3 regions of the Streptomyces mirabilis genome follow, and region 2 is predicted to be linked to each of the others. Evidence: riboswitches for the same ligand, from Rfam matches in the RefSeq annotation. Region 2 holds a riboswitch; each other region holds the start of a gene.
What was found. Region 2 has a riboswitch for cyclic di-AMP ahead of SMIR_RS00835 (M23 family metallopeptidase). Riboswitches for the same ligand answer to the same signal wherever they lie in the genome.
Positions count from the first base shown of each region.

Region 1 (9,966 bases), 4.2 Mb from region 2:
CGAGCCGAAGACGTCACCGGTCAGGCATTCGGAGTGGAGCCGCACCAGCGGGGTCGCGCCGGGCTTGCCGAGCACGACGGCGAGGTGCTCCTTGTCGTCGGCGAGGCCGTGGAAGGTGACCAACTCCGCGTCGACCGAGTAGCCGTCGCCGAAACGCAGGGGCACAGTGACGCGGGTGCGCACCGTGGCGGTGGGGAAATCGCGCATGTTGTCTCTCCGGTCCAGCGGGTGTGGTGCGAGTTGTGCCGGTGGTGCTTCAGTTTTGAAGCACTGCCTCGGAGGCAGACAGTACACGGTGCTTTAAAGTTCAAGCAACGGCTTTGCTCGATTCCGTGTCGTACGGCTCACGAAGAGTGCTGTCGTACGGCTCGCGAGGAATGTCGTCGCCGACTACGAGGAACGCCGTCGCCGACTCACGAAGAACGCCGTCGCCATGGCAGATCTTCCCCGCAGGCCCCGGGATTCTCCCCCTGGATGCCGCGGGTGATGGCCCCGCAGATCTCCTCCAGTTGTCCCACCTGCTCCGGGGTCAGCCGGTCGAAGACCGCCCTCATGACCTGCTCCGCGTGACCCGGCGCCGCCCGCTCCAGAACGTCCATGCCCTCGTCCGTGAGGACCGCGACCTGGGTGCGCTTGTCGCTGTGGCAGCCCTCCCGGCGCACCAGGCCGTCGTTCGCCAGCCGGGTGACGCCGTACGTCAGCCGACTGCGGGTGATCTTCAGGATCTCGGCGAGGTCGGTCATCCGCAGCCGCCGGTCCGGTGCCTCGGACAGCATGGCCAGGATGGAGTAGTAAAGGTGGGGCATGCCGGTCTCGGCCTGGAGTTGCCGGTCGATCGTGTCCTCCAGGAGCGAGGTGGCGGCGTTGTACGCGCGCCAGGCGCGCTGCTCGGCGGGGGAGAGCCAGCGGGTCGTCATGCCGCCAGTCTAGGTATTGTTTAAAACTTGAACCACTAGGAGCCCTGCGCTCGGAGCTGGAGAGTGCGCCCCATGCCCCACCCCTATGTCCTGTTGTCCGCCGCCGTCTCCCTCGACGGCTTCCTGGACGACACCGGCCCCGACCGCCTGCTGCTCTCGGGCCCGGCCGACTTCGACCGGGTCGACGAGGTGCGGGCGTCCAGCGACGCGATCCTGATCGGCGCCGGCACCATCCGCGCGGACAACCCCCGGCTGCTGGTCAACTCCGCCGAGCGCCGGGCGGCGCGGATCGCCGCAGGACGCCCGGAGTACCCGCTGAAGGTCACCGTCAGCGGCTCCGGCGACCTCGACCCGGACGCCCAGTTCTGGCACACGGGCGGCGAGAAGGTCGTCTACACGACGGACAAGGGTGCCGGACGCGCCACCGACGCCCTGCGCGGACTGGACGTCGCCGTGGTCCCGACCGGCGCCGAATTGGACTGGCGCGTCGTGCTCGAACACCTCCACGACGTACGCGGGGTGCGGCGGCTCATGGTCGAGGGCGGGGGGCGCGTGCACACCCAGCTGATGGCGCAGGGGCTGGCGGACGAGCTGCAGCTCGCCGTCGCGCCGCTCTTCGTGGGGGAGCCGGACGCGCCACGGCTGTTCGGACCCGGGGGATATCCGCCGGGCCGGATGCTGCTGGTGGAGACACGGCCGGTCGGGGACGTCGTCCTCGTCCGCTACGTCCCCACCGCACCCGGGGCGGGCGCTCTCGCCTCCGCCGCGGACCGGCACTGGCTGGGCGTCGCCTGCGAGCTGGCGGCGCTGTGCCCGCCCTCGGAGACGGCGTTCAGTGTGGGGGCGGTGGTGGTGGCGGCCGACGGCACCGAGCTGGCGCGCGGGCACTCGCGGGAGGGCGACGACCCCGTCGTGCACGCCGAGGAGGCGGCGCTCGCGAAGATCGATGCCGCGGATCCGCGGCTGCGCTCCGCCACCGTGTACAGCAGCCTGGAACCCTGCGCGCGGAGGGCGTCCCGGCCCGCGCCCTGTGCGCGGCTGATCCTCGACGCGGGTGTACGGCGGGTGGTCACCGCGTGGCGCGAGCCCGACACGTTCGTGACGGGGGCCGACGGGAACGGTCTGCTCGTGGCCGCGGGGGCGGATGTCGTCGTACTGCCGGAGTTCGAGGAGCAGGCCGTGGCGCCCAATCGGCACCTTCTCGCGGCCGGGTAGGGGCGGCCTCGCGGGCGTCCGCGAAAAGCCTGGTGAATCGGGCCCCGCGGATGGCGTACACTAATTTCAACGACGCGGGGTGGAGCAGCTCGGTAGCTCGCTGGGCTCATAACCCAGAGGTCGCAGGTTCAAATCCTGTCCCCGCTACTGAAGGCCAAGGGCCGGAACTCGGAAACGAGTTCCGGCCCTTGGTTTTTCCCGTCTGCCGTCCCAGATTTCTTGCCGTCCGGGTTTCCTCCCGCCCGGCTTTCCCGTTTGCCGTCCCGCCCCGGTTTTCCCTGCCGACCCGACTTTCTGTAGTCTTCCGCTCACTATGAGTCGTCCTCGGTGGCTGGTCCGGTGCGCGCCGGCGTTCGCGCTGCTGCTCGCCGCGTGCGCGCTGTTCTTCGGGGTCTGCCACGGCGGTCATGGCTTCGTGCCGGACGGCGGGACCGTCGTCGCCCCGGCCGGGCACCACCACGGGCACGGCGGAGCGGGCGGCGTCCGGTGGTCGGGCTCGGACTGACGCATCCCCCGGTCGGCCCCTCACCACTCGCCCCCCGCCCCCGCGCCGGGAAGCCTGGACGGGTGGGGCAGCAGCAAGGAGGCGTGCAGCGGGCCGAGGAGCCGAACGACGAGCCGAACGACTGGCCGTACGACCGGTCCGGTGGGCGATTGCCCGGGGACCCCGTGCCTGATCCGGGGCTGGGGGACGAGCCGATGCCCCGCCCGGCCGAGGCGGACCTGAGCCGGATCTCCTGCGCGCGAAACCTCGTCCGGGTGCTGCCCGCGCTGCTCATCCTGGTCGGCGCGTTCTACGACTACTTCACCCCGATGGCCTTCACCGCGGGCCCCCTCTTCACGGCCGCGCCGCTCGTGGCCGCCCCGCTCTTCTCGCTGCGCGGCACCGTGCTCACCGGCATCGCGGCGCTCGTCTCGGTGCTCACGATCCACATCCGGCTCGGCATCGTCTCCAAGGTGGACGCGCTCACGGAGGTCGCCACCGTGGCGACCGTCGGCGTGCTGGCCGTGCTCATCAACATCCTCGTCCGTCGCACCGACGAACGACTCGCCTCGGCCCACCGGATCGCCGAGGCGGCCCAGCGTGCCGTCCTGCCGGAACCCGACCGGCGGATCGGCGGCCTCGACGTCGCGGCGCGCTACGAGGCCGCGCAGGCGGGCGCGTTCATCGGCGGCGACCTGTACGCGGTGCAGGACTCCCCGCACGGCGTACGGCTGGCGGTGGGCGACGTACGCGGGAAGGGCATGGAAGCGGTGGCCGCCGTCGCGGTGCTCATCGGGGCGTTCCGGGAGGCGGCCGAGCAGGAGGCCACGCCGGAGGCGGTCGCGCAGCGGCTGGAGCGGGCGCTGGCCCGCGAGGGCATCCGGCGCAAGGGCCTCGACGCCTTCGAGGGGTTCACCACCGCCGTCCTCGCGGAGATCACGCACGAGGGCGGCCTCGTACGGTTCGTCAACCGCGGCCACCCGCCGCCGCTGCTCCTGCACGCGGACGGAACGCTGGTCACGCTCGCAGCCGCGCACCCCGCACTGCCGCTCGGCATGGGTGAGTTGGGCAGCTGGCCGGACCGTGCGCAGGAGGCGGAGTTCCCGCACGGGGCCACGCTCCTCTTCCACACGGACGGACTGTCCGAGGCCCGCGACGCGCAGGGGCGCTTCTACGATCCGGCCGCGCGCCTGGCCGGACGGACCTTCCCCGGCCCCGACGTCCTGCTGGCCACCCTTTCGGAGGAGGTCCGGCGGCACACGGGCGGAGCACTGACCGACGACATGGCACTGCTCGCCGTACGGCGGCCGTAGTCACGGGAAGGGGCGTTCTTGATCGTTGTCACGAGGGGTGATCGGCCGATGCCCCTCCGCATAACAACTGACGCACTGTCACATAACCGCCGGGTAGAAGGGTGCGGCCAACTCGCCCGATTTCCGCCGCTCATGGTCGGTAAGTCCTGGCCAAAAGTGGTTAATGATCAGTACGAACAGCTTGGAATCCGGTACCCGTGTCTATTAACGTTCGATAACGCAGCGCGGTCGTCCCAGCCGTCACAAGAGTCGGCTCCGTGCGCACGCGCCGAATCCCGCAAGGGAACCGGGGAACCACCAACTTGGGGTGAATCGAGCGTCTTTCACGGTGGAGACACCGTGGGTTGACGCGCGTAGGAGACCTTCCTGCTCCGAACCCGTCAGCTAACCCGGTAGGCGAGAAGGAAGGAAAGGAGCACGCCCACGTGGCGTCCAACCGGCCCGCCCAGCCCACTTCGTTCCCGCCGAACGAGACCCAGACTTTTGGCTACGCCTACGGCAAGGACGAGGGCCCCTGGGAGGAGTGGAACCCGACCGAGGATTCGCTCCGTCCCCTCCGCGGCCGGCACCGCGTCTCCAAGCAGCGCGGCGGGGGACTCGCCCGCAGCTCCACGGTCCTGGGCGTCGGCGTCATCGCCGCCGTCGGCGCGGGCGGCATGGCCACCGCGGCGCCCGGCAAGCCGCCGGTGTCCATCTCGCTGCCCGATCTCTCCTCGGTCACCCAGTCCGCCAAGGCGCTGATATCCGACGGCGGTTCCAGCACGCCGAAGGGCTCCGCCACCCCGCTCACCAGCGCCGGTGTGACCAGCGCCGACGCCGCGCAGGGCAACAAGGACGCGGGCGAGGCACTGCGCGCCCGCATCATCCTGCAGGCCGAGTCGCAGCAGGACCAGGTCGACAAGGCGGCCCAGGCCGCAGCCGAGTCCGCCGCGGCGAAGAAGGCGGTCGCGCTGGCCGCCAAGCAGAAGGACGACGCCGAGGCCAAGGTCGCCGCCGCCAAGAAGAAGGCGGACGAGGACGCCAAGCAGAAGGCCGAGGCCGCGCGCCTCGCCGAGCTCGCCAAGAGCTACTCGCTGCCCACCTCCTCGTACACCCTGACCTCCCGCTTCGGTGACGCCGGTTCCATGTGGTCCTCCGGGTACCACACCGGCCTCGACTTCGCGGCCCCCACCGGCACGCTGATCAAGGCCATCCACAGCGGCACGATCACGGAGGCGGGCTGGGCCGGCTCGTACGGCTACCGCACCATCCTCACCCTCGACGACGGCACGGAGCTGTGGTTCTGCCACCAGTCGTCCATCAGCGTCAGCGTGGGGCAGAAGGTGGCCACCGGCGACGTCATCGGGCGCGTGGGCGCGACCGGCAACGTGACCGGGCCGCATCTGCACCTGGAGGTTCACCCGGGCGGCGGCAGCGCGATCGACCCGATGGCGTGGCTGCAGAGCAAGGGCATCAACCCCTGATCGTTCCCGGGGGCCGTGTGCGGAATACGGCAGTCCGGTACGGCTGCTGAAATAAAGCATGACTTCTCTCCGCAAGCTCGGCTCCTCCGACCTCGAGGTCTTCCCGCTCTCCCTCGGCGGCAACGTCTTCGGCTGGACAGCCGACGAGGCGCAGTCCTTCGCCGTGCTCGACGCGTACACGGCCGGGGGCGGCAACTTCGTCGACACCGCCGACGGCTACTCCGCGTGGATCGCCGGCCACACGGGCGGTGAGTCGGAGACGATCATCGGCAAGTGGTTCGCCGCGCGCGGCAACCGCTCCGACGTGGTCCTCGCCACCAAGGTCAGCACCCACCCCGAGTACAAGGGCCTGTCCGCGACGAACATCAGGGCCGCCGCCGACGCCTCGCTGCGCCGCCTCGGCACGGACTACATCGACCTCTACTACACCCACTTCGACGACACCTCGGTGCCGGTCGAGGAGATCATCGGCGCGCTGGACGAACTGGTGCGGGCCGGCAAGGTCCGGGAGATCGCCGCCTCCAACATCTCCGCCGAGCGGCTCGCGGAGTCCGTGGAGTTCTCCGACCGCGAGGGCCTCGCGCGATACGTCGCCCTCCAGCCCCACTACAACCTCGTCTCGCGCGACACCTACGAGGGCCCGCTCCAGGAGGTCGCCTCCCGGACCGGCCTGGCCGCCGTCCCGTACTTCGCGCTCGCGTCCGGCTTCCTCACCGGCAAGTACCGCCCGGGTACGACCGTCGACTCCGCGCGGGCCGAGGGCGCAGGCAAGCACCTCGACACCGAGCGCGGCATCCGCGTCCTGGCCGCTCTCGACGAGGTCGCCGGGGCCCATGACGCCGAGGTCGCCACGGTCGCCCTCGCCTGGCTCGCCGCCCGGCCGACGGTCGCGGCGCCCATCGCCTCCGCCCGGACGGTCGAGCAGTTGCCGGCCCTGCTGGCGGTCGCCGACCTGACCCTGACGGACGCGGAGGTGGCCAGGCTGACGGAAGCGTCCGCCTGAGGTCTACGACTGGTAGGGGTTGTACGCGGGGTACGGCGTCGCCGGGGCGGGATACGGCGTCGTCGCACCGGTGGGGTACGGGGGCGCGCCGGCGGGGTTCGCCTGGCCGGGCACCGGCGCGTAGCCGTACCCGGGCCACGGCGGCGGTACCTGAGGCGGCACGGGTAGGGCCGGGGCCGCCGTGTGGGCCGCGTACGCGAGGGAGGGGCGGGCGACCTCCCGGCGGCGCCACAGCTCGTGCAGCAACTCCCGCTCCCGTACGACGAAGTCGGCGTTGGCGCGGCCACTGCGCCCCCGGTGCCGCAGAAACGCCAGCGAGGTCGCGTAGGCCTCGTACTGCGCGACCGAGCGCGCCGCCGCCTTGCCGAAGTGGTGGGCGGCGTACTCGCGGGCCAGCCGCCGCGCCCGCATCGAGCCGAGCACGTACGGCTCGGGCGGGGTGAGCCACCCGGCCGCCGCGTACGCCGGAAGTTCGGTCCGTACGGTCTTCAGCTCCCGCTGCCGCGTCCAGATGACGAGGAAGGTGAGCAGGCCGAACGCGGGCACCATGAACGCCCCGTACACCGCGTAGAAGCCGTACTCCCCGAAGTTCGACGAGCCGTTCCACGTGGAGTGCATGCCCATCGCGAGCAGCAGTCCGGTCAGGGGCAGCAGGACGCGGCGCACGTGCTGGCGCTCGGCGGACAGGGCCGCGATGCCGAAGCCGATGCCGGTGAGCACGGTGAACAGGGGGTGCGCGAAGGGCGACATCACGACGCGGACGAAGAAGGTGGCGGCGGTGACGGAGGCCAGGCCGCGGTCACCGTTGAGCTGGTCCGTGCCGAAGGCGGTGCCGAGATAGAGGATGTTCTCGGTGAAGGCGAAGCCGGTGGCGGTGACTCCGGCTATGACGACCCCGTCGACGATCCCCGTGAAGTCCCGGCGGCGGAAGAGGAACACCAGGAGCACGGCGGCGGCTTTCGCGGACTCCTCCACGATCGGCGCTATGACGGTCGCGCCGAGGGTGTCGGCGCTGGTCGGGTCGGCGGTGGCGGTCGCTATCCATTTGGTCGCGAAACTGTTGGCGACGATCGCTATCAGCGCCGCCGCGCAGGCGCCCCACGCGAAGGCGAAGAGCAGGTTGCGCCAGGGGCCGGGCTCCACCCGGTCCAGCCAGCGGAACGCGGCGACGAGGAGCGGCACGGGCAGCACGGCGAGGCCGAGCCCGACCAGGAAACCCTCGGTGCCGGTCTGTTGGCGGACCAGGGCCAGGATGACGAGGCCGGAGAGCGCGAGCAGGGTGATCAGCGCGCCGTAGCGCACCCACTTCCGCTGCCACCAGTGCGCGTGCCGCAGCGCACCGTCGGCCGGCCCACCGGTGGGACCGCCGGGAGACGTCGGGTACGGGGGGAAGGTGGCCACGGCATTGACCCTAACGAGGGAGGGGCGCTGCCCGCGACGGCGCCTGGTGGTGTTCGTCCGCGGGTCTTCAGTCGCCGGATGTGTCCTGGTCTCGGTGCTGTACGCGCCGGAACAGGAGGTCGTTCACCACATGACCCTTCTCCAGTCCCTGACCCTCGAAACGGGTCAGCGGCCGGAAGTCCGGACGAGGCGCGTAACCGCCGTCCGGCTGGGTGTTCTCGAAGTCCGGGTGTGCGCTCAGCACTTCCAGCATCTGCTCGGCATACGGCTCCCAGTCGGTCGCGCAGTGCACGAGGGCGCCGGGCCTGAGGCGGGTCGCGGCGAGGCTGAGGAACTCCGGCTGGATCAGCCGCCGCTTGTGGTGCCGCTTCTTGGGCCATGGATCGGGAAAGAACACGCGCAGCCCGCTCAGGGAATCCGGCGTGAGCATCTCCCTGAGCAGAATGATCGCGTCGCCGTTGCCGACGCGGACATTGGTGAGCCCGTTCTGGTCCGCGAGATTGAGCAGGTTGCCCTGCCCCGGCGTGTGCACGTCGACGGCAAGGATCCCCGTCTTCGGGTCCTCCGCCGCCATCCGCGCGGTGGCCTCGCCCATCCCGAACCCGATCTCCAGCACGACGGGCCGCTCGCCCCCGAACAACTCGGAGAGATCGATCACCCGCTGCCCGTCGATGTCGAGCCCCCACTTGGGCCACAGCCGCTGCAGCGCGTCCGCCTGGCCCGTGGTGACCCGGCTGCGCCGCGGCTGGAAACTCCGGATGCGCCGCTCGAAGTGCGATCCGGCGGGGTCGGCCTTCGGACCATCGGGGAACCGGGGCTCCCCCTTGGCCCGGGCACGCCGATAGGGCTCACCTCCGGCGACGGAGCTGGACCGGGGCTCTTCGGGGGAGTCAATGGAGTCAGACACAGTGAAGCGATTTTACGGCGCCCCGGGAGCAGCCTCCTGCCCCCTCACCCCCGCCAAGGGCGCGAGCTCTGTTACACCGGCCGACCGGGGCTTTCAGGGGCGCGGGGAACTGCGCGACCAGCCCCCACCGGCCCGCGGACGAAGAACCCACCGGGCCCGGCCCGTCACCCCGTCACGTCCCCGCCAGCACCCCCAGCGCCCTGCGCGCGATCTCACGCCCGATAGGGAGCGACGCCGTGGCGGCGGGCGACGGCGCGTTCAGGACGTGTACGGTCCGCGGGCCCTCCTCGATGAGGAAGTCGTCCACCAGGGTGCCGTCCCTCAGGACGGCCTGGGCCCGGACACCCGCCGAGGCCGGGATCAGGTCGTCCGGCGTCACCGCCGGCAGCAGCCGCCGCACCGCGCCGGTGAACGCCGCCTTGGACACCGACCGCCGCAGCTCACCCGCCCCGTACCGCCAGTGCCGCCGCGCCATCCGCCAGGAACCGGGCCACGCCACGGCCGCACCCACCTCACGGGGCCGGACGACCCCCCACCCGTACCCCTCCCGGGCGAGCGCGGGCACCGCGTTGGGCCCGATGTGGACGTCTCCGTCGACCCCCCGGGTGAGATGCACACCGAGGAAGGGGAAGGCGGGGTCGGGGACCGGGTAGACCAGGCCGTGGACCAGCTCGGGGCGCGCCAGGGAGTAGTACTCGCCGCGGAAGGGGATGATCCGCATGCCGGGTTCGTCCCCGGCCAGGCGTGCGATCTCGTCGCAGTGCAGCCCGGCGCAGTTGACCAGCACCCGTCCCCGCACGATCGCCCCGTCCGCCGTACGGACGGCGACACCGAGTGCGGGCCGGCGGTCGATGCGGACGACCTGCGCCCCGTACCGGATCTCCGCCCCGGAGGACTCGGCGAGCTGCCGGGCCACGGCGACGAAGTCGCACACCCCCGTCGTGCCGACGTGGATCGCGGCGAGCCCGCGCACCTGCGGCTCGTACTCCGCTATCTGGGCGGGGCCCAGCTCCCGCACCGGAATCCCGTTCTCCCGGCCGCGCTGCACGAGCCCGTGCAGACGGGGCAGCTCCGCCTTCTCCGTGGCGACGATCAGCTTTCCGGTGACCGCGTGCGCGATGTCGTACTCCGCGCAGAACTTCACCATCTCGGCGGCGCCCCGCACGGCGTACCGCGCCTTCAGCGAGCCGGGCCGGTAGTAGATCCCGCTGTGGATCACCCCGCTGTTGCGCCCCGTCTGATGACGGGCGGGGCCCCGCTCCT
Region 1 is NZ_CP074102.1:4,438,520-4,448,485, forward strand. It holds gene SMIR_RS19670 (GTP cyclohydrolase II) at 1-207, opposite strand, end outside; gene SMIR_RS19675 (MarR family winged helix-turn-helix transcriptional regulator) at 414-917, opposite strand; gene SMIR_RS19680 (dihydrofolate reductase family protein) at 990-2,132, shown strand; tRNA gene SMIR_RS19685 (tRNA-Met) at 2,206-2,279, shown strand; gene SMIR_RS19690 (hypothetical protein) at 2,446-2,637, shown strand; gene SMIR_RS19695 (PP2C family protein-serine/threonine phosphatase) at 2,832-3,929, shown strand; cyclic di-AMP (ydaO/yuaA leader) riboswitch at 4,186-4,343, shown strand; gene SMIR_RS19700 (M23 family metallopeptidase) at 4,355-5,392, shown strand; gene SMIR_RS19705 (aldo/keto reductase) at 5,451-6,395, shown strand; gene SMIR_RS19710 (PrsW family intramembrane metalloprotease) at 6,399-7,796, opposite strand; gene trmB (tRNA (guanosine(46)-N7)-methyltransferase TrmB) at 7,864-8,703, opposite strand; gene lhgD (L-2-hydroxyglutarate dehydrogenase) at 8,876-9,966, opposite strand, start outside.
Region 1: linked by a shared signal. The riboswitch ahead of SMIR_RS19700 (M23 family metallopeptidase) and the one ahead of SMIR_RS00835 (M23 family metallopeptidase) in region 2 are both predicted to bind cyclic di-AMP.

Region 2 (9,966 bases):
GTCGGTCGGTGGCCGCCGACCGCGGCTGGTGTGGGCCAAGCGCCGCTGGCGCTGCGACGAGCTGGCGTGCCGGCGTCGCTCGTTCACCGAGTCGGTCCCGCCAGTACCGTCACGTAAGCGGCTAACCACACGATTACGGACTGCGGCCGGGGCGGCGGTGGCCGATCAGGGCCGCACGGTCGCCCAGGCGGCCCGCGACCATGCGCTCTCCTGGCCGGTCGTTGCGGCGGCGTTCACCAGTCACGCCCGGGCGGTGCTGCCGGCCCAGCCCGAGCCGGTGCAGGCGCTCGGTATCGACGAGATCCGCCGAGGCCGGCCGAGATGGATCCCCGACGAGGCCACCGGGATCTGGCCGACCGCCGTGGACCGTTGGCACGTCGGCTTCGTCGACCTGTCCGGCAAGCAGGACCTGCTCGGGCAGGTCGAAGGCCGCACCGCCCAGGCGGTCATCGACTGGCTGGCCGACCGCGACCAAGCCTGGCGCGACGCAGTCCAGTACGTCGCGATCGACATGTGCACGATCTTCAAGTCGGCGATCAGCCGGGTCCTGCCGCAGGCCACCCTGATCGTGGACGACTTCCACCTGGTGCAGCTGGCGAACCAGACCCTCACCGAGGTCCGCCGCCGGGTCACCGTGACCCATCGCGGCCGGCGCGGCCGCAAGGGCAACCGCGAGTGGGAACTGCGCAACCGGCTCACCCGCTCCGCCGCCCGGATGCGCGGCGAGCACGTCGACGCTCTCCTCGACGAGCTGTCCAACCTGCCCAGGGTGATCGGCGCGCCGATCACCGTTGCGTGGAACGCCAAGGAAGACCTCCTGGACCTGCTTGCCACCGCCCGGACCCGCCCAGACCGGGAACAGGTCCGCGATCTGCTGTACCGGTTCTACCGCCGATGCGCCGACGCCGACCTTCCCGAACTGCAGCGCCTAGCCACAACCGTCGAGACATGGTGGCCAGAGATCCTTGCGTTCCTGCACACTGGGATCACCAACGCCGGCTCCGAAGGCACCAACCGGGTCATCAAGACCATCGCCCGCGACGCCTACGGCTTCCGCAACCCCGGCAACCAGCGCTTACGCACCCGCTGCGCGACCACCCGTCGAGCCCGTGGACACCTCGATGCCCGCTAATTTCGTTGAGCCCGCACCCTGCAATCGTGTTGGCTGGCGGCACCGAACTGTCAGTACCGCAGGTGTCCGCTTGGCTGTAGCAGGGAGTTAAACGTGCAGGACATTGTTGTCGACCCCGTTGCCCACAATCGGGCAGCCTGGGACAAGTATGTCCAAGAGGGCAACGAGTGGTCGAGGCCGGTGAGTGCTGAGGATGTCGAGCGCGCCCGCATGGGCGACTGGTCGATTGTTCTCATCGGGCGTGAGCCAGTCGACCGCTCCTGGCTGCCGACGGACCTGACCGGCAAGGACGTGTTGTGCCTGGCCTCCGGCGGTGGCCAGCAGGGTCCGATCCTCGCCGCCGCAGGGGCGCGGGTCACCGTATTCGACAACTCACCCCGCCAGCTCGGCCAGGACCAGATGGTGGCGGCGCGCGACGGACTCGAGCTGCGCACCGTCCTAGGCGACATGCGCGACCTCAGCGCCTTCGGCGACGCAACATTCGACGTCGTATTCCATCCGGTCTCTAACCTATTCGTACCAGACTTGGCACCGGTGTGGCGTGAGTGCTTCCGCGTCCTGCGACCGGGCGGAACTCTGCTCGTGGGCTTCCTCAACCCTGATGTGTACTTGTTCGACCACGAGGCGCTCGACGAGCGCGGCGAGCTGATCGTCGTGCACAAGCTGCCCTACAGCGATGTCACGCAGTACTCCGCCGAGGAACGCACCACGAAGTTCGGCGCGGATGCCGCTCTTGAATACAGCCACACCCTCACCGACCAGATCGGCGGGCAACTCGCCGCGGGGTTCGTCCTCACCGGCTTCGCGGAAGCGCCGCACCAATCCAACGCATCCGCTCAATACATGTCGAACTATTTTGCGACGCTGGCGGTCAAGCCGGGCTGACCCAGCCGTGGGGCCGGCCGAGACGACCGTGTCTCCGAATGGCCAAGTGGAGTGCTGTGCCAGCCCGACCCCCACTAACTTCGCTGAGCCAGTAACCGCCGCCTCAGGAAGGTGCCCTTGCCGGAGGGGACGGCGACCAGGCCGCGGTCCAGGTTCTCCACGATCCGGCGCGGCGGCGGATGCTGTTCGGTGGCGTGCGAGGGCGCGCCGACCAGTCCGGCCTGCAGCGCGGCGGCGGTGACGACGCCGAGTCTTCGAGGTCTCAGGATGACGTGCTCCTTGCGGTGGCGACGACGGCCGCGATGCCGTCGCCGAAGACACAGAAAGCACTTACGGAGATCACTGTGGAGTCACTCCCGCACCGTGTCGACACCTCGTGCGCCGGTGCCACAAGACCGCAATGTGCCGATCATGAAATGACCACGCCGGGACGCGTGGAGAAACACCGAGGGCCGGACCTCCGCGATCGCAGAGGTCCGGCCCTCGAAGGTCGTGAAAGGCGCGGCGGGCGTCAGCCGACGGCGACACCGTGCGAGCGCAGGTACGCGACCGGGTCCACGTCCGAGCCGTAGTTCGGGGTGGTGCGGATCTCGAAGTGCAGATGCGGACCGGTGACGTTGCCGGTCGCGCCTGAGAGACCGATCTGCTGGCCCTCGGTCACGGTCTGGCCCGCCGAGACCGACAGGGCGGACATGTGGGCGTACTGCGAGTACCGGCCGTCGGCGTGCTGGATGACGACCTGGTTGCCGTACGCGCCGCCCCAGCCGGCCGAGACGACGGTGCCGGCGGCGACGGCCTTGATGGTGGTGCCGGTCGGGACCACGAAGTCCACGCCGGTGTGGTAGCCGCTGGACCACATGCTGCCGGCGACCCTGTAGCCGGTACCGATGGTGGCGCCCTCGACCGGCAGGGTGTAACCGGTGTTGTCGGCGGTGCCGGTGGCCTGGGTGGCCGCGGCCTGGCTCTTGGGCGCGTCCGCCGCGCTGGACGACTCGGTGGCCGGCTGCGCCGACGACCGCGTGGACGTCTTGGCGGACGACTGCGTGGACGACTTGACCGACGGCTTGGTGTCGTCGGTCGACGCGGCCTTCTCGCCGATCGTGAGCTTCAGGCCGGGGTGGATCAGCGAGGGGTCGCCGCCGATGGCCTGGCGGTTGTCGGAGTAGAGCTTCTGCCACCCGCCGCTGAGATGCTGCCGCTCGGCGATCTTGGCGAGCCAGTCGCCGGCCTTCACCGAATAGGTCTTCGTCGCGGCCGTGGAGGCCGTCGCGGTCTTTTCCGAAACTGTCGCGGACTTTTCGGAAACTGTCGCGCCGGAAATCGTCGCGGTCTTTTCCGGAGTGGACGAAACCGCGGCTGTCGGCGTCACGGCATGGGCACCGGCGGCCCCCATCAGCGGCAGCGCGAGCGCGGCGCCACCGGTTCCGGCCACGGCGATCGAGCGGGAGAAGCGCTGGGACTTGGGACGGCGGTGCTTACCCTTCGCGGGCATGAAGAATTCCTCTCCGGCGCCTGCGAGGTGAGCTGTCGGGTGCGGGCTGGAGATGCCCGGCCACGCGGCTGCGCGGCTATACCCCTAGCCGTTCCGGAGACCGGAACAGGCGTGGTACCTGTGGGTCCCCCGCTCCTGCCGATTACCGGTGGGTGTGCGGATACCGGGCGGCGGCAGGATTGGGCGTCCGTCCGGATTGAGGGCGAACGTAAGCGAGATGGGGGCGCATCGCCAACCATATGGCTTTTCTGTGCGCATGCCTCTCTTGATCCATGCCGGAATGCCGGTCACCCTCCGTGGACAATGATCTCCCCCGTCCCTCAAACCGCCCGGAAATTCGGGCGGATCGAGAAAGCGGGACCGCAACGCATCGTCACGAATATGACGCTGCTCACGCACGTCGCACCACGGTCCTTCATTCCAGGGCCAGTTGGAATGAAGGCATCAATACGGACAGAACACTCACATGCGACGCAGCCGGATAACTGCCGCATCGAAGTCCCCGCGCAGCCCCGCCCGCAACCCGTGATGCAACAGCACCGCACCTCGGTGCACTTCGCCCGTTTCGCGGCATTCGTACGCGGCGCTCGGATCCAGCCCGCGTAGCCGGAGCGGGGCGACCGGCTCGCCGTGGTGCTGGGCCTGGAGCAGGGCGAGGACGACGGTCTCGTCGCCGCGGACGTACTGCACGGCGCTCAGTCCGCCCTCCGGAGGCCGCAGCCGGTAGAGGTCGCCGCGCTGCACGACCGGCCGGATCTCCTTGTAGAGGTCCACCCACTCCCGCGCCTCGACGAGCTCCGCCTCGCTCCAGTCGGCCAGGTCACCGCCGACCCCGAGGACCCCGGCCATGGCGCTCACGAACCGGAAGCGCAGCGCGCTGATCCGCCCGTTGAGCTGCGCGTTCGGGCTGTCCGTGACCCAGGCGGCCATGATCCGGGCCGGGTGGATCTGGCTGAAGCCGTGCTGGATGGCGAGCCGGTCGAGCGGGTCGGTGTTGTCGGAGGTCCACACCTGGTCCGTACGCGCCATGACCCCGAGGTCGATCCGGCCGCCACCGCCCGAGCAGGACTCGAAGGCGACCCCGGGGTGCTCGGCGCGCAGCCGGTCCAGGAGTCCGTACAGGGCCTCCACGTGCTCGACCCACAGCTTCTGGGGGTACGGCTCGCCGGGCCAACCGGCGTCCGTGAAGCAGCGGTTGAAGTCCCACTTCACATAGTCGATCGGGGCGCTCGAGAGCAGACTGTCGAGCTGCTCCCACAGGTGCTCCTGGACGTCCGGGCGGGCGAGGTTGAGTACGAGCTGGTTGCGGAACTCCGTCCTGGTCCGCCCCGGCTGGAACTGCACCCAGTCGGGGTGCGCGCGGTACAGCTCGCTGTCAGGATTGACCATCTCCGGCTCGACCCAGATCCCGAACTGCATGCCGAGCGCGTGCACGTCGTCGGCGAGGGGCTTCAGTCCCTGCGGGAAGCGGTCCGGGTTGGGGGTCCAGTCGCCGAGCCCGGCGCGGTCGCTCGTCCGTGCCCCGAACCAGCCGTCGTCGACGACGAACAGTTCGACGCCCATCGCCGCGGCCCGTCGGGCCAGCTCCCGCTGCCGCTCCTGGGAGATGTCGAAGTGGGTGGCCTCCCAGGAGTTGAAGAGCACCGGCCGGTCCTGATCCGCGTCCGGGATCACGTACGCGCGCTGGTACGCGTGCCACGTCCGGCTTGCCGCGCCGAAGCCGTCGTCGCTCCACAGCCCCGCGAAGACGGGGGTGGTGAACGACTCCCCCGGCTCCAGACGCAACAGTCCGGAGTCGTCGTACCCCGCGCCGCCGGAGATCTGCACGCGCGCGTCGGGGAGTTGGGCCACGCAGATCCGCCAAGAGCCCGACCAGCCGAGCGCGCACCCGTAGACCTCGCCGCTCTCCTCACTCGCCCCGCTGTCCAGCGCGACCCACGGCAGGTGCTGGTGCCCGGTGTGCCCGCGGCGGCTGCCGATGACCTTCTCACCGAAGGTGAGGGGGGAGCGCGCGAGCCGGGACTCGGCCGCCCACCGCCCGTGCAGCTGGGAGAGCCGCCAGCCGTCGCGCTCCGGCAGCGTCCAGGTCGCGGAGTCCGCGCGCAGCAGCTCCAGGGAGGGCCCTTCGTTGGCCAGGGTCACCCAGCGCTCGACGACGTCGCCGCGCATCCGGTAGTGCAGGGTGATGCCGAGCCCGTCGTCCGCGAAGCGCAGCCGCAGTTCGTCACCGTCGGCCTCGTACGCCTCGAAACGCCATTCGGTGCCGCGCCGCTCCTGCGTCCGCACGGACAGCGCCGGACGTACGAAGCGGGGGCCGCCCTCGACGGGATACTCCTCGCGCCCGTCGAGCCGGGACTCGAAGGGCCGGTACGGCGGGCCGGGCAGGGCGGCCAGCGACTCGGCGTCGGCGAGGGTGATCCGTGGCCCCCAGTGGAGGTGGAGCAGTTCGTCGAGGTCGGTCAGCCGCAGTGCGTAGCTGCTGGCCGGACCCGAAAGAAGCCACGTACGACCATCTCCGCCGATTTCGATCATCAAACCCTCACAGATTCGAACATCCGCACTCAATCACCAACATCATCAACGGCGTCTCACTCGGGAGGCAACGGCTGTGGACAACTTCATTGCCTGAGGAACCCATGTCGTATCGTCGAAAGCGCGATTCCCGTCGGCGAGCGTCGCCGAGCAGCGCCGGCGGTCCAATGGGAGGAGCCCCCGTGACGCAGCAGGTCCCGTCGACCGAGCCGGAGCTGGCCGGAGTGCGCAACTTCCGAGACGTGGGCGGCCTGCCCACCGTGGACGGCCGGCGGGTGCGCTACGGACAGCTGTTCCGCAGTGGTCATCTCGCGCACGCCACGGACGAGGACGCCACCTTCCTCTCCTCCCTCGGGCTGCACACGATCTTCGACTTCCGCAATGCCTCGGACCAGAAGCTGGAGGGGCCGGACGTCGAGCTGCCGGGTGTACGGAACGTGAACCTTCCGCTCACCGACCCTGCCGACGGCAGCGAGTTCTGGAAGATGGTCCGCGACGGCGACGTGGAACAGCTGCGCGGGCACCTCGGCGACGGCAAGGCGGCGAACCGGATGATCGGTTCCTACCGCACGATCGTCAAGGAGCGCACGGCCGAGCACTCGCACGTGCTGCACGCGCTGGCCGAGGACAGCGTGCCCGCGCTGATGCACTGCGCGGCGGGCAAGGACCGCGCGGGCCTCTCCATAGCCGTGACACTCCTCGCCCTCGACGTCGAACGCGACGCGATCGTGGCGGACTACCTGGAGTCGAACGCGACGCACCGTCGCTACAAGGTGCGCCGCAACGGCTCCTCGGAAACGGCCCGCTCCCCCGAGGTCATGGAGCTGCTCAGCCCTCTGTTCGACGCCCGCGCCGAGTATCTGACCGCGGCCTTCGAGACGATCGAGGATACCTGGGGTGGCATCGCCCCCTACCTGGAGCGGGGGCTGGGGGTCACGCCCGAGCAGCGGGAGCGGCTGCGCGAGCGCCTGCTGGACTGAACCCCGAGGGACTGAACCCTGGGCTACTGGTTCTGCCCGCCCAGCTCGAACAGCAGATAGATGAAGGCCGCGAAGAGGTGGCCGACGGCGATGTAGATGATGAGGCGTACCCACAGGGCGCGGGGGAACTTCTCGACCATGCGCCGCCGAGTGACGGGGGCGGCGGATTCCGTGGGCTCCGTGGGTTGCGTGTATTCCGTGGATTCCGTCATGACAGCTCTCCCATGGTCGGGTGCCCTGCCGCCGGGCCGAGGCACAGCGCGGCGGTGGGGCTCTGCAGCAGGGTGTGTACGAAGAGGAGTTCGGCCCCCGACTGATCGGCGGCCGCGATGCGGTGCGGGGTCAGCGAGTCGAAGTGCGCGCTGTCCCCGGGCGCGAGCACCTGGGCGGTGTCCCCGAGGCGCAGCCGCAGCCGCCCCTGAAGGACGTAGAGCCACTCCTCGCCGGGGTGGACGCGCACGATGTCGCCCTGCGAGCCGTAGGGGACGTGCACCCGCAGGGCCTGCATTCCGCGGCCCGGGGCACCGGCCTGCCAGTAGGTCCAGCCGCCCGCCTTCGTCGGCTCCATGTCGGCGGCCCGGACGATCGCGTCCCGTTCGGCGACCGTCTCACCCAGCAGTTCGGAGACCGTCGTACCGTAGATACGAGCGAGTGCGAGCAGCATCGGCAGCGAGGGCTGGCGCTGCCCCGTCTCCAGTCGGGAGAGGTGGGCGGCCGAAAGGCCGGCGGCGCCGGCCGCGGCCTCCAGGGTCAGCGAGGCTCGGCGGCGCAGCGCACGCAGCTGCGGTGCGACGGCGGGCAGCGCCTCGGCTGCTGCGGACTCCGGCGGTGTGGCGGCCGCCCCCGACTCGACAGGGCTCATGCCCTCTATTGAGCCGCACTGTTGCCTCTCGGGCAAGTTTCTTGCCTCAGAGGCAAACCATTCGTCCCGGTGAAGGCGGGCCCGTGGTGCGAGCCCGCCCCGCCCCTTCGTGCCGCAGGGCTAGCGGTTGGCGACCGCCTGCTTGACCAGGGTTTTTCCGAAGTCCCACATCAGACCGCCGCCGCTGTGCGCGTCTTCCATCACGGCGGTGAAGGCCTCCACGAACCGGTCCACGTCCCGTTCGCCGATGATCAGCGGCGGGATCAGCTTGATCACCTCCAGGTGGTCGCCGGAGACCTGGGTGAGGATGCGGTGCCGCTGGAGCAGCGGGACGACGACCATCTGCGCGAACAGGCCCTTGCGCGCGGCCTGGAGCATGGTCCAACGACTGCGCAGCTTGAGCGACTTGGGCCGGCCGAACTCGATGCCGATCATCAGGCCCCGGCCGCGTACGTCGCTCAGCAGCTCGTACTTGTCGATGAGCGCCGCGAGCCGGGACTTGAGCTGTTCTCCCGTGGCCCGGGCGTTCGCGACGATCTGTTCGTTCTCCATCACGGAGAGCACGGCGAGGCCCGCCGCCATGGCCTGAGCGTTCGAGCCGAAGCTCGCCGAGTGGACGAGGACCCGGTCCATGGACGAGTAGACCTTCTTGAAGATCCAGTCCTTGCCGAGCGTCGCGCCGACCGGCACATAGCCGCCGGACAGCGCCTTCGCCACGCACACCAGGTCCGGTTCGACGCCCTCCTCGTGCTGGTACGCGTAGAAGTCCCCGGTCCGCCCGAGACCCGTCTGCACCTCGTCCGCGATGAGCAACGCCTTGTGCCGGTGCAGCAGTTCCTGCGCGGCACGCAGATACCCGGGCGGGGCCTCGTGCACACCCTTGCCCTGGATGGGCTCGACGATCAGCCCGGCGACATCGCCCTTCTTCAGCTCCCGGGCCAGAGCGTCCAGGTCACCGAGCGGAACGGCGGTGTCGGGCAGCAGCGGGGCGAAGCCGTCGCGGAAGCCGTCCTCGCCGTTGACGGACAGCGAGCCGGTGGTCAGCCCGTGGAAGGCGTGGGAGCAGTAGAGGATCCTCGGCCTCCCGGTGGCGTACCGGGCGAACTTGAGCGCGGTCTCCACCGCCTCCGTACCGCTGTTGCCGAAGAACACCCGGTCCAGGTGGGGACTGTGGGCGAGCAGCCTCTCGGCGAGGAGCCCGGGCAGCGGCTGGCAGTCGAAGCGGGTGAGGTCGGCGAGCGAGGCGTCCAGGACGTCGTGCAGCGTCTTGCGTACGACGGGGTGGTGGCGGCCCAGGCCCATCACCCCGAACCCGGCGAGCATGTCCAGGTAGTCGTTGCCGTCCGCGTCCCAGAAGTGCGCGCCCTCGGCCCGCTCGTACACCTTGTCGAAGCCGATGGTGTGCAGCATGCGCGGGAGCTGGTGGTTCAGGTACTTGGTGTGCAGCTCGTAGCGCTCGGCTCCGCGCGCGGCGAGGAGCGCGCCGAGGTCGAACTCCCCCTTCTCCACAGGGTCGGTCATTCCTGTTTCTCCTTGGACAACTCTTCCTCGGACGGCGCGTCCTTCGACAGCGCGTCCTTGACGGCCAGACCGGCGCTGATCCGCCCGGCGATCTCGACGGGCGTGAGACCTATGTCGGCCAGCACCTCCCCGCGCTTGGCGTGCGCGAGGAACTGCTCCGGGATGCCGAAGCGCCGTACGGGCACGTCGACCTCGGCGTCCCCGAGCGCCAGCGCGACCGCGGCGCCGACGCCGGCCGCCCGGCTGTTGTCCTCGACGACCGCGACGAGCCGGTGCTCGGCGGCGAGGCCGGGCAGCGCCGGGTCGACGGGTTTGACCCAGCGCGGGTCGACGACCGTGCACCCGACGCCACGGGCCTCCAGCAGGTCGGCCGCCTGGAGGCAGACCGGCGCCATCACGCCGACGGCGACCAGGAGGACCTGCGGGGTGTCGTCGGAGCGGTGCAGGACGTCGAGTCCGCCCAGGTGGTCGACCGCCGGGATCGCGGGACCCACCGACTCCTTCGGGAAGCGGATCAGCGTCGGCGCGTCGTCGACGGCGACCGCCTCCCGCAACTGCGCCC
Region 2 is NZ_CP074102.1:191,412-201,377, forward strand. It holds gene SMIR_RS00825 (ISL3 family transposase) at 1-1,132, shown strand, start outside; gene SMIR_RS00830 (class I SAM-dependent methyltransferase) at 1,226-2,017, shown strand; gene SMIR_RS00835 (M23 family metallopeptidase) at 2,529-3,509, opposite strand; cyclic di-AMP (ydaO/yuaA leader) riboswitch at 3,512-3,670, opposite strand; gene SMIR_RS00840 (alpha-galactosidase) at 3,972-6,041, opposite strand; gene SMIR_RS00845 (tyrosine-protein phosphatase) at 6,224-7,021, shown strand; gene SMIR_RS00850 (DUF6126 family protein) at 7,045-7,161, opposite strand; gene SMIR_RS00855 (helix-turn-helix domain-containing protein) at 7,230-7,883, opposite strand; gene SMIR_RS00860 (aspartate aminotransferase family protein) at 8,004-9,404, opposite strand; gene dxs (1-deoxy-D-xylulose-5-phosphate synthase) at 9,401-9,966, opposite strand, start outside.

Region 3 (9,966 bases), 7.5 Mb from region 2:
GGCCCTGTTCGCGCTCGCCTTCCTCGACCTGAGCACCGGCCGCTTCGCCGCCTCCGCGGCCCGGCTGCGCGCCCTCGCCGGATTCGGCCCCGGGCACGGGCACCGGGCCATCCGTCACATCGCCACACCGCACTACGTCGAGGCCGCCGTCCGCACCGGCGAGACGCGGGTCGCCCGGGCCGCCCACGCCGACTACGACCACTGGGCGCGTACCGTGCGCAGCCCCGACGACCTGGCACTCAGCGCCCGCTGCCGGGCCCTGCTCGCCTCCGGCTCGGAGGCCGTCGAGCACTACCGCACCGCCCTCGACCTGCATGCCTCGGGCACCCGTGACTTCGAACGCGCCCGCACGGAGCTGCTGTTCGGCGGTGCGCTACGGCGACTGCGGCACCGGACGGAGGCCCGCGACCGGCTGCACAGCGCCCTCGAGGCGTTCGAGCACTTCGGTTCGCCGCAGTGTGCGGCGGCGGCGCGGACCGAACTCCGTGTCCTGGGAGAGCCCGTCTCCCCGGTGCGGGGCGCCGACGATCTCGTAGCCCGCCTCACCGCGCAGCAGTTGATGGTTGCGCGCATGGCGGCCGACGGGGCGACCAACCGGGAGATCGCGGCGCGGTTGCTACTCAGTCCGCGGACGATTGATCACCATCTGCGGGGGGTGTTCGCGAGGTTGGGGATTCGGTCGCGGATCGAGTTGGTGCGGTTGTTGGGGGAGGGGTGAGGGGTGGTTGGTGTCGTTGGTCGGCTGCGGGGCGGTTGTGGCTGGGCGCGCAGTTCCCCGCGCCCCTAGGGGGCGCCTGCTGCCTGCGTCGCATGGAAAGTGCGCGCATCCCAGCTTCCCCCGAGCCGTGGCGCCAGCCAGCTCGGCGCGTGCGCACGGAAGTCGGTGACGTCGTAGGCACCGGCCCCCGCGGGCAGCGCACCCAGGAGCGGGGCTTCGGCCACGAGGGGCAGGTCCGCGAGGTTGCAACGCGATGCCAGGTCGGGGGAGTCGGGCCAGCTGCCGATGACGATTCCCGCCAAGTCAAGACCACGGCGCCGCAGTTCACGAGCCGTCAGCTCGGTGGTGTTCAGGGTGCCGAGGCCCGCTGATGCCGCCACCAGCACCGGCGCGTCCAGCAGGCTCGCCGCGTCCGCCAGCGTGCCGCCCTCGTCGTCGAAGCGGACGAGGAGACCGCCCGCTCCCTCGACCAGCACGAGGTCGTGCTCGGTGGCCAGTTTGGCCGCCGCCTCCGCCACCGCGACCGGGCGCACCGGGGGCAGGGAGGCTCGCCGCGCGGCCGTCGCGGGAGCCAGCGGCTCCGGATAGCGGGCCAGTTCGAGCGTCGTCACGGCGCCCGCGAGCCGGGCCACCTCGTCGGCGTCCCCGCGCTCGTCCGGGCGTACACCCGTCTGCGCCGGCTTGAGGACGGCCACGGAGCGTCCGGCCGCGACGGCCGTGGCGGCGACGGCGGCCGTCGTGACCGTCTTGCCGACCTCCGTGCCCGTCCCCGTGATCACCAGAACCGCCATGTCATCCCTCCCGCGCCGCCGCGCACACCGCGCGCGCGATCCGTGCCAAGTCCGCGTCACCCGTGACGTACGGCGGCATCGTGTAGACGAGGTCGCGGAACGGGCGCAGCCACACGCCCTCGCGCACGGCAGCCGCCGTGGCCGCCGTCATGTCGACCTCGTGGTCGAGCTGGACGACGCCGATCGCGCCCAGGACACGTACGTCCCGGACACCCGGCAGCGAGGACGCCTCCGCAAGCCCGTCCCGCAGACCCGTCTCGATCCGCTTGACCTCGGTCTGCCAGTCCTGTCCGAGCAGCAGGTCGATCGAGGCGCAGGCCACCGCGGCGGCCAGCGGATTGCCCATGAAGGTCGGGCCGTGAGCCAGGACCGGGACCTCACCGCGTGAGATGCCCTCGGCCACCCGCGCCGTGCAGAGCGTCGCCGCCATCGTCATATAGCCGCCGGTCAGCGCCTTGCCGACGCACATCACGTCCGGCGTGACGCCGGCGTGCCCCGCGGCGAACAGAGCGCCCGTACGGCCGAAGCCGGTCGCGATCTCGTCGAGGACGAGAAGCACGTCGTGCGCGTCGCACGCCTCCCGCAGCACCCGCAGATACGCGGGGGAGTGGAACCGCATCCCGCCCGCGCCCTGTACGACCGGCTCCACGATCACCGCGGCGAGCTCGTCGGCGTGCCGCCCGATCAGCTCGCGCAGATGGTCGGCGTACGACTCCTCGTACTCGACCGGCGGGGCGTCGGCGAACACCTGGCGCTGGAGCACGCCCTGCCACAGCTCGTGCATCCCGCCCTCGGGGTCGCACACCGACATCGGCTGCCAGGTGTCCCCGTGGTAGCCGCCGCGCCAGGTCAGCAGCCGCTGCTTGCCCGGCCGGCCGAGCGAGCGCCAGTGCTGGAGGCACATCTTGACGGCGACCTCGACCGACACCGAGCCGGAGTCGGCGAGGAAGACGTGCTCCAGGCCCTCGGGCGTGATGTCGACCAGGCGCTTCGCCAGCCGTACGGCGGGCTCGTGCGTGAGCCCGCCGAACATGACATGGCTCATGCGCTCCAGCTGGTCGCGCGCCGCGTCGTTGAGGACCGGGTGGTTGTAGCCGTGGATGGCCGACCACCAGGACGACATGCCGTCGACCAGTTCGCCCGAGCCGTCCGCCAGTCGCAGGCGTACCCCGCTCGCCGACTCCACGACGAGCGGCTCCTGGCGGCCGGGCATGGGGCCGTACGGATGCCAGACGTGCCGTCGGTCCAGCTCAAGCAGTTCCCGCACCGGCAGCGTGGACGGCTCGGACAGGTCAGGCATTGGGGGCGAGGTCCGTTCCGGCACCACGGCGGCGTACGGCGACGAGATCCGTACGCGCTTCGGCGGGCTGCTCCTGCTCGGCCTGCACCTGCACGGAACCGCAGACGCCGCCACCCTCGTGCGAGCCGCACCCGGCGTCCGCGTGCGAGCCGCACCCGGCCTCGGCGTGGGCACCGCAGCCTCCGCCCGCCGTCACGCGGTGCTCCGGCAGGGTCACCTCGCCCGCGCCCTCCACCTCGAAGCCGGCGTCCGCGATCATCTCCAGGTCGGCCCTGCCCGCCTGGCCCTCGCTGGTGAGGTAGTCGCCGAGGAAGATCGAGTTGGCCAGGTTCAGGGCGAGCGGCTGCATCGTCCGGAGGTGGACCTCGCGGCCGCCCGCGATGCGGACCTCCACGTCCGGGCAGACGAAACGGACCATGGCCAGGATGCGCAGGCACCGCTGCGGGGTGAGGTTCCACTCCTTGGCGAGCGGGGTGCCCTCGAAGGGGATCAGGAAGTTCACCGGAACGGAGTCAGGGTCGAGCTCGCGCAGCGAGTAGACGACGTCGACGAGGTCCTCGTCCGACTCACCCATGCCCGCGATCAGACCCGAGCAGGCCGACAGACCGGCCGCGTGCGCCTTGTGGACCGTGTCCACCCGGTCGGCGTACGTGTGCGTGGTCGTGATGTCCCCGTACGTCCCCTCGGACGTGTTCAGGTTGTGGTTGTAGGCGTCCGCGCCCGCCTCGCGCAGCCGCTCGGCCTGGCCGTCGGAGAGCAGGCCGAGGCAGGCGCACACCTCGACGTTCTCGTTCTGGTCCTTGATCGCCTTGATGGTGTCGGAGACCCGGTCCACGTCACGGTCCGTCGGACCGCGGCCGCTGGCCACCAGGCAGACCCGCTTGGCGCCCCCGGCAAGCCCGGCCGCCGCGGCCTGCGAGGCCTGGTCGGGCTTGAGCCAGGTGTACTTGAGGATGTCGGCCTTGGAACCGAGGCGCTGCGAGCAGTACGAGCAGTCCTCGGGGCACAGACCGGACTTCAGATTGACCAGATAGTTGAGTTTCACTCGACGGCCGAACCAGTGCCGGCGGACTTTTCCGGCCGCGGCCACCACGTCGAGCACGTCGTCGTCGGACGTGGCCAGCACGGCCAGCGCCTCGTCACGGGTCGGCAGCTCGCGCCGAAGCCCCTTGTCCACCAGCGTGTTCAGCAGGTCCATGAGATCCGATCCTGACGTATGCGAGCCGCTGCGGCCAAGGAGAGTTTGCACAACAGAGACGGTTCGACGTGTGGGTATTGCCACATCATGGGCGCCGCGTCGTCCCGCTAGGGTCTGTGCACTGCCTACAAAACGACCACCTTCATGACCCCCTCACGACCACTCCCAGGGCCCGGAGGCACCAGCATGGCCGGATCGCCGTTCGCGTGGATCGACGAGCAGGCGTACCAGCGTCGCCAGGCCGGACTCGTCCGTACCCTGCGCCCCCGCGCCGCCGACTCACCCCTTCTCGATCTGGCGAGCAACGACTACCTCGGGCTGGCCCGCCACCCCGAGATCACGGAGGCCGCCGCGGCGGCCGCCCGCCGCTGGGGCGCCGGCGCGACCGGCTCGCGGCTCGTCTCCGGCACGACCGAACTTCACGGCGAACTCGAACGCGAGCTTGCCGACTTCTGCGGCTTCGAGTCCGCGCTCGTCCTCTCCTCCGGCTACGCGGCCAACCTCGCCGCCGTGACCACGCTCGCGCCGCACGGCTCGCTGGTCGTCTCGGACGCGGGCAACCACGCCTCCCTCATCGACGGCTGCCGGCTCGCCCGGGGTGCGACCCAGGTCGTGGCGCACGCCGACCCCGAAGCCGTGCGCAAGGCGCTGGGCACGCACGAGGGTCCCGCCGTCGCCGTGTCCGACACGGTCTTCTCGGTGGACGGCGACGCGGCCCCGCTGGCCGCACTCGCCACCGCCTGCCGCGAGCACGGCGCGGCGCTGCTCGTCGACGACGCGCACGGGCTGGGCGTCCTGGGCGACGGCGGCCGGGGCGCCCCGCAGGCCGCGGGGCTCGCGGGTGCCCCGGACGTGGTCGTGACCGCCACGCTCTCCAAGTCGTTCGGCAGCCAGGGCGGCGCCGTCCTGGGTCCCGCCGCGGTCATCGACCACCTGGTCAACGCGGCGCGCACCTTCATCTTCGACACCGGTCTCGCGCCCGCGGCGGCGGGCGCGGCCCTCGCGGCGCTCAGGCTGCTGCGCCGTGAGCCGGAGCGCGCCGCCCGGGCCCGTGAGGTGGCGACGGCGCTGCACACCCGGCTGACCGCCGAGGGCCTGGAAGCCGTACGACCGGACGCCGCCGTGGTCTCCGTGCGCGCGCCGTCCCCCGAACAGGCCCTGCGGTGGGCCGCCGACTGCCGCGAGGCGGGACTCGCCGTCGGCTGCTTCCGCCCCCCGTCCGTGCCGGACGGCATCTCACGGCTGCGGCTGACCGCTCGCGCGGACCTCACCGACGCGCAGATCGAGCACGCCGTCGGCGTGATCAGCTCAGTCCGGCGACAAAGCCCTCCCAACTGGCGGGAGTGAACAGCAGGGCGGGGCCCGCCTTGTTCTTGGAATCGCGCACCGCGACCAGTCCGGCCCAGGGTCCTGGGCCGGGTCGGGCCGTCTCGACGCAGTTGTTCATTCCCGTACTGCGGCTGCTGCGCAGCCATCGCACGTGGCGGAGTGAAGTACTGGAACGTACGTACCGAGGCAGTGCAGTCATGGGGGTGCCTCCTTACGCGCCGTCACCTATCCCGGCGATGTAGTCCAACGAGTCCTCGGGTGAAAGGGCGTGGAACTGAAGGGCGTTGAAGGCCTCGGTGTAGGCCTGAAGGTCTTCTTTCCGTTCGAGATAGAGGCTACTCGTCAAGTGGTCGAGAACAACCACATCCAGATCAGTTGTGTTCGGAAATGAGAAGATAACGAAAGGCCCGGTGACGCCGATATGGGCTCCCGCGGCGAACGGCAGTACCTGAAGCCGCACTTGAGGCAGGGTTGCCGCCTCCCGCAGTCGCTCCAGTTGCCGAGCCATCACCTCCGGGCCGCCGACCTCGCGTTTTAACACGGCCTCGTCCAGGACCGCGGTCAGTTCCAGCGGGGGATTCGAACGCAGGACGTCCTGCCGGGCGAGGCGCACCTCGACGAGTGCGTCGAGCTTGTCGTCCTCCAGGCCGCCGACGGCGACCCGGGTCACCTCCCGCGCGTACTCGGGTGTTTGGAGCAGTCCGGGTACCACCGAGGTCTCCAGCGTGCGCATCCCGCTGGCCTGGGACTCCAGACTGATGAAGTCGCGGTACGCGGGCGGCAGGACCCCGCGGTAGGCGTGCCACCAGTGGTGGCGTCCATTGCCCTCGGAGCCCGCGAGGCCGACCAGGAGCTCCCGTAACTCGGGCTCCGTGACGGCGTAGGCGTCCAACAGGCGCTCCACGTCGGCCGGTTTCACCCCACTGATACCGGTCTCGATGCGGCTCACCTTCGACTGGTGCCAGCCGACGAGACGGGCCGCCTCACCACTGGTGAGGCCCACACCGGCGCGCAGCGCGCGCAGTTCGGCACCGAGCTTGCGGCGGCGCACCGCGGGACCGTGCTGCATGGCCGTACTCCTTACTCCTTCCGGGCCGCCCAAATACGCTCCGCCGTCGCAGAGTTCACCGCATCGAGCGACAGATATATGCATATCTCGGTGGATCGCACCCGTGACCGGCCCCGTGATGGCAGTCTGGCGCGAAGCACCAGTCCGGGACCGTACTCGAACCATCCGCTCCGTGTCGGACTCCGGTCCCGTGGGAAAAGGACGACGTCGCCATGGCAGATCACCAGGAAGCATCCGTCACTCTGCCGAGCGATCCCGCCTCGGTCTCCGCGGCCCGGAATTTCGTCGCCGATGTGCTGGCCGAATGGGGCCTGCCGTGCGACGCGGAAGTCGCGGACACCGTACGCCTGATCGTGTCAGAACTAGCCACCAACGCCGTCCAGCACACTTTCGGCCAGTCGCCCACCTTCACCGTGGACGTCAGGCTCGACCGAGACGAACACCTGCGGATCGGCGTCACCGACAGCCATCCGCGCTTTCCGAAACGTCTGCCTGCCGCCGTCCAGCAGGACAACGGGCGCGGCATGGTGATCATCCGCTGGCTGACCGCCGAGTGCGGCGGCAGACTCGTCGTCCGGCCCACCCGCGAGGGCGGCAAGACGGTTGCCATCGACCTGCCCTGGACGGTGCCGGCCCAGCCGGTGACGGCCGGCGGCCCACAAGAGCCCTGAGGAGCGGCTCAGTTGTCGTGTCTGCGCTGCCCGGCGCGTTCGAAGGCGCCGCGCAGCAGGGCCCGGAAGGCCCGGCCCGCCGTCTGGAAGGTGCCGAGCGGCAGGGTGCCGCCCGCGAGGCCCGCGAGTTCATGCCGGGCCTGCTCCAGTGCGTCGAGGGTCCGGCGCGCCCGGACCACGAGCCGCTCACCCGCGTCCGCCGGCCGTGCGGGCCGTGCCCTGGAGGCGGTCACGGGGAGCGCGCTCACGGTTCTCGGTCCGGTGCTTCTTTCGGAGCCGTTGCCGCGCTGACGACCGTACGTTGCACCACGCGGGGCAGGACGCCCCACAGTGCCACGCAGACGAGCAGGGTGCCCGCGCCCGAGGCGATCCCGGCGGCGCGTCCCAGTGCCACGTCCACGACGAGCAGCACCGATCCCGTCAGCGCCAGCATGAGCACGCCCATCCCGATCGTGGCCAGGACGGAGGAGACCCGCACGATGGTCGGCTTCGCGCCCTGCCGGAACAGCGACCTGTGCAGTGCGGCCGGCGCCGTGAAGAGCGCGGCGGCCACCACGGCCAGCAGGAGCGTGGTGACGTACGTGGCGCGCTGCACCGTGTCGAGGGACGGGAAGCGCGGGGTGAACGCCAGCGTCAGCAGGAACGCGAAGAGGATCTGCACACCGGTCTGCGTGACGCGCAGCTCCTGGAGCAGCTCGCCGAAGTTGCGATCGGCACGCTCGAGGGGCGTCTCGTTCCGTTCCTCGGGGGGAGGTCGTTCAGCCATGATGAACGAGTAACCGGTCCGTCCACTTTTCACGCCCCGGGGGGGGTGGGACCCCGAGGGGGTGCCGGCCGGCGGCACCCCCTCGGGCAGGTCAGCTGACCCGGCCGTACCAGACGCTCTTCGTCCAGATCTTCTGCAGCTTCACGACCTCCCCGGTCTTCGGGGAGTGCCAGATCTTTCCCTTCCCGGCGTAGATGCCGACGTGGTACACGTTCCGGCCCGAGTGGAAGAACACCAGGTCTCCGGCCTTGCGGTGGGACGCGGAGATGTGGTGTGTCTTGTTGTACTGCGCCGCGGCCGTACGAGGCAGCGTCTTGCCCGCCTTCTTGTACGAGTAGAGCGTGAGCCCGGAGCAGTCGAAGCGGCGTGGCCCGGCGGCACCGTACTGGTACGGGGAGCCCTTCTTGGAAGCCGCGACCTGAAGTGCCTTCGTCGCCAAGGTGGCCGCTTCGGCGTCGGATGCGACGCCAGGAACCACAAGGCTGCCGCCCACGGCGGCGAGAGTGAGCGCCGAGGCCGTACCGGCCCGGGTCCACATCGACGGGACACGATTGAGCGCAGTCATGCGCAACCCTTCGTCAGCCGCCTGTGAAGGATGACCTGTCGGATTCGGGCTGGCGAAGTAGCCCGGCCGCTTGCGCGGCTTCACCCCAAGGACCGCCCGGATCTCTCCGGCGACCCGTCTTGCTGGGTCCTCCACTCCTGCCGATGCACTTCTGTCGACCGGTCATCCGGGCAGCGGCAGGACTCGGCGTCCGCCCGGACCGCCCCGCCGCTGTGGCGGGGGCTTGTCGTCGGAAGGGATCTTCACGCATGGCAGTCGGAAAATCCGAGCGGAATCGGCGATTTGTGGGGTTACTCACCACTCACCCGTTCGGGTGGACGACCCTCTGTTCGGGCGATGTTGGGGACACCTACGACGCTCGTACCTGCACCGGAGCGTCTCATTCCGCCTTTCCGCTACGCGCGTTGCGCAACTTTTCGGGTTCCTCGAAGGGACCTGTGACTACTCCATCAGGGGGTACTCCATCTGGTCCGTTTGAACCCCAGGCCGGACGCCTCGTCGACTCGGCGCGCACGGCGGCCCGGGTGTGGATGTGTCAATTGTCGGCGTCGGGCGGCAGAGTGACGCGGGCCGCCCGTCGCTCGCCGTCGAGGACGCGCAGGGCCTGTGCCAGCGTCGGCGCGTGCACCTCGCTCTCGCCGCGCTGGTGCATCAGCGCGAGGGCGTCCCGCAGCTCGCCGGCCTTGGCGACCAACGCCTGGGCGGCGCGCAGCCCGCGGTAGGTGTCTCCGGGCCTGGCCGGGTTGATGCGGCCGAGCAGGTCGACCACGTCGAGGTAACGGTCGATCAACTCGGCCTCGGCTCGCGTCAGCGCGGGCAGCGGGGGCAGTTCGGGCACCATCGGCGGATCACCTCGCGTCGGGTGTGGCGTTCCTCGCACCGGGCGCGGTGCGCGAGGTCTTGCGGCTGGGGATGATCCCGTCCACCAGTCCGTACGCCAACGCGGCCTGTGCGTCCAGGATCTTGTCCCGCTCGATGTCGGCGGCGACCTGTTCAGGACTCTGCCCCGTGTGCCGTACGAGCATGTCCTCCAGCAGCCTCCGAGTGCGCATCAACTCCTCGGCCTGGAGGGCCAGATCGCTCGCCTGTCCCTGTACCGGCTCGGCAAGTGACGGCTGGTGGATCAGCACCCGGGCCCCCGGCAGCGCGAACCGCTTGCCCGGCGCGCCGCCGGCCAGCAGCACGGCGGCGGCCGACGCGGCCTGCCCCAGGCAGGTGGTCTCCACGTCGCAGCTGACGAACTGCATCGTGTCGTAGATCGCCGTCATCGCGCTGAACGAGCCCCCGGGAGAGTTGATGTACAGCGCGATGTCCTGGTCCGGCGCCAGGTATTCGAGGTGCATGAACTGCGCCATCACGTCGTTCGCCGAGGTGTCGTCGATCGGTGTCCCCAGGAACACGATCCGCTCGTCGAGCAGCTTCGAGTACGGATCCAGGGTCCGGTGCCCCACGCTCGTCCGCTCGGTGAACTCGGGCAGGACATGACGGGCGGACGGTTCATTCATGGCACGCGCCTCCTCTGAGGGGTTCTGTAAAAAATGTACAGGACGTACAGAGTC
Region 3 is NZ_CP074102.1:7,673,562-7,683,527, forward strand. It holds gene SMIR_RS33970 (helix-turn-helix transcriptional regulator) at 1-718, shown strand, start outside; gene bioD (dethiobiotin synthase) at 784-1,509, opposite strand; gene bioA (adenosylmethionine--8-amino-7-oxononanoate transaminase) at 1,511-2,809, opposite strand; gene bioB (biotin synthase BioB) at 2,802-4,007, opposite strand; gene bioF (8-amino-7-oxononanoate synthase) at 4,194-5,354, shown strand; gene SMIR_RS33995 (DUF397 domain-containing protein) at 5,311-5,535, opposite strand; gene SMIR_RS34000 (helix-turn-helix domain-containing protein) at 5,548-6,405, opposite strand; gene SMIR_RS34005 (ATP-binding protein) at 6,618-7,076, shown strand; gene SMIR_RS44990 (hypothetical protein) at 7,085-7,324, opposite strand; gene SMIR_RS34015 (DUF6328 family protein) at 7,321-7,842, opposite strand; gene SMIR_RS34020 (C40 family peptidase) at 7,934-8,407, opposite strand; cyclic di-AMP (ydaO/yuaA leader) riboswitch at 8,411-8,565, opposite strand; gene SMIR_RS34025 (hypothetical protein) at 8,943-9,248, opposite strand; gene SMIR_RS34030 (ATP-dependent Clp protease proteolytic subunit) at 9,256-9,912, opposite strand.
Region 3: linked by a shared signal. The riboswitch ahead of SMIR_RS34020 (C40 family peptidase) and the one ahead of SMIR_RS00835 (M23 family metallopeptidase) in region 2 are both predicted to bind cyclic di-AMP.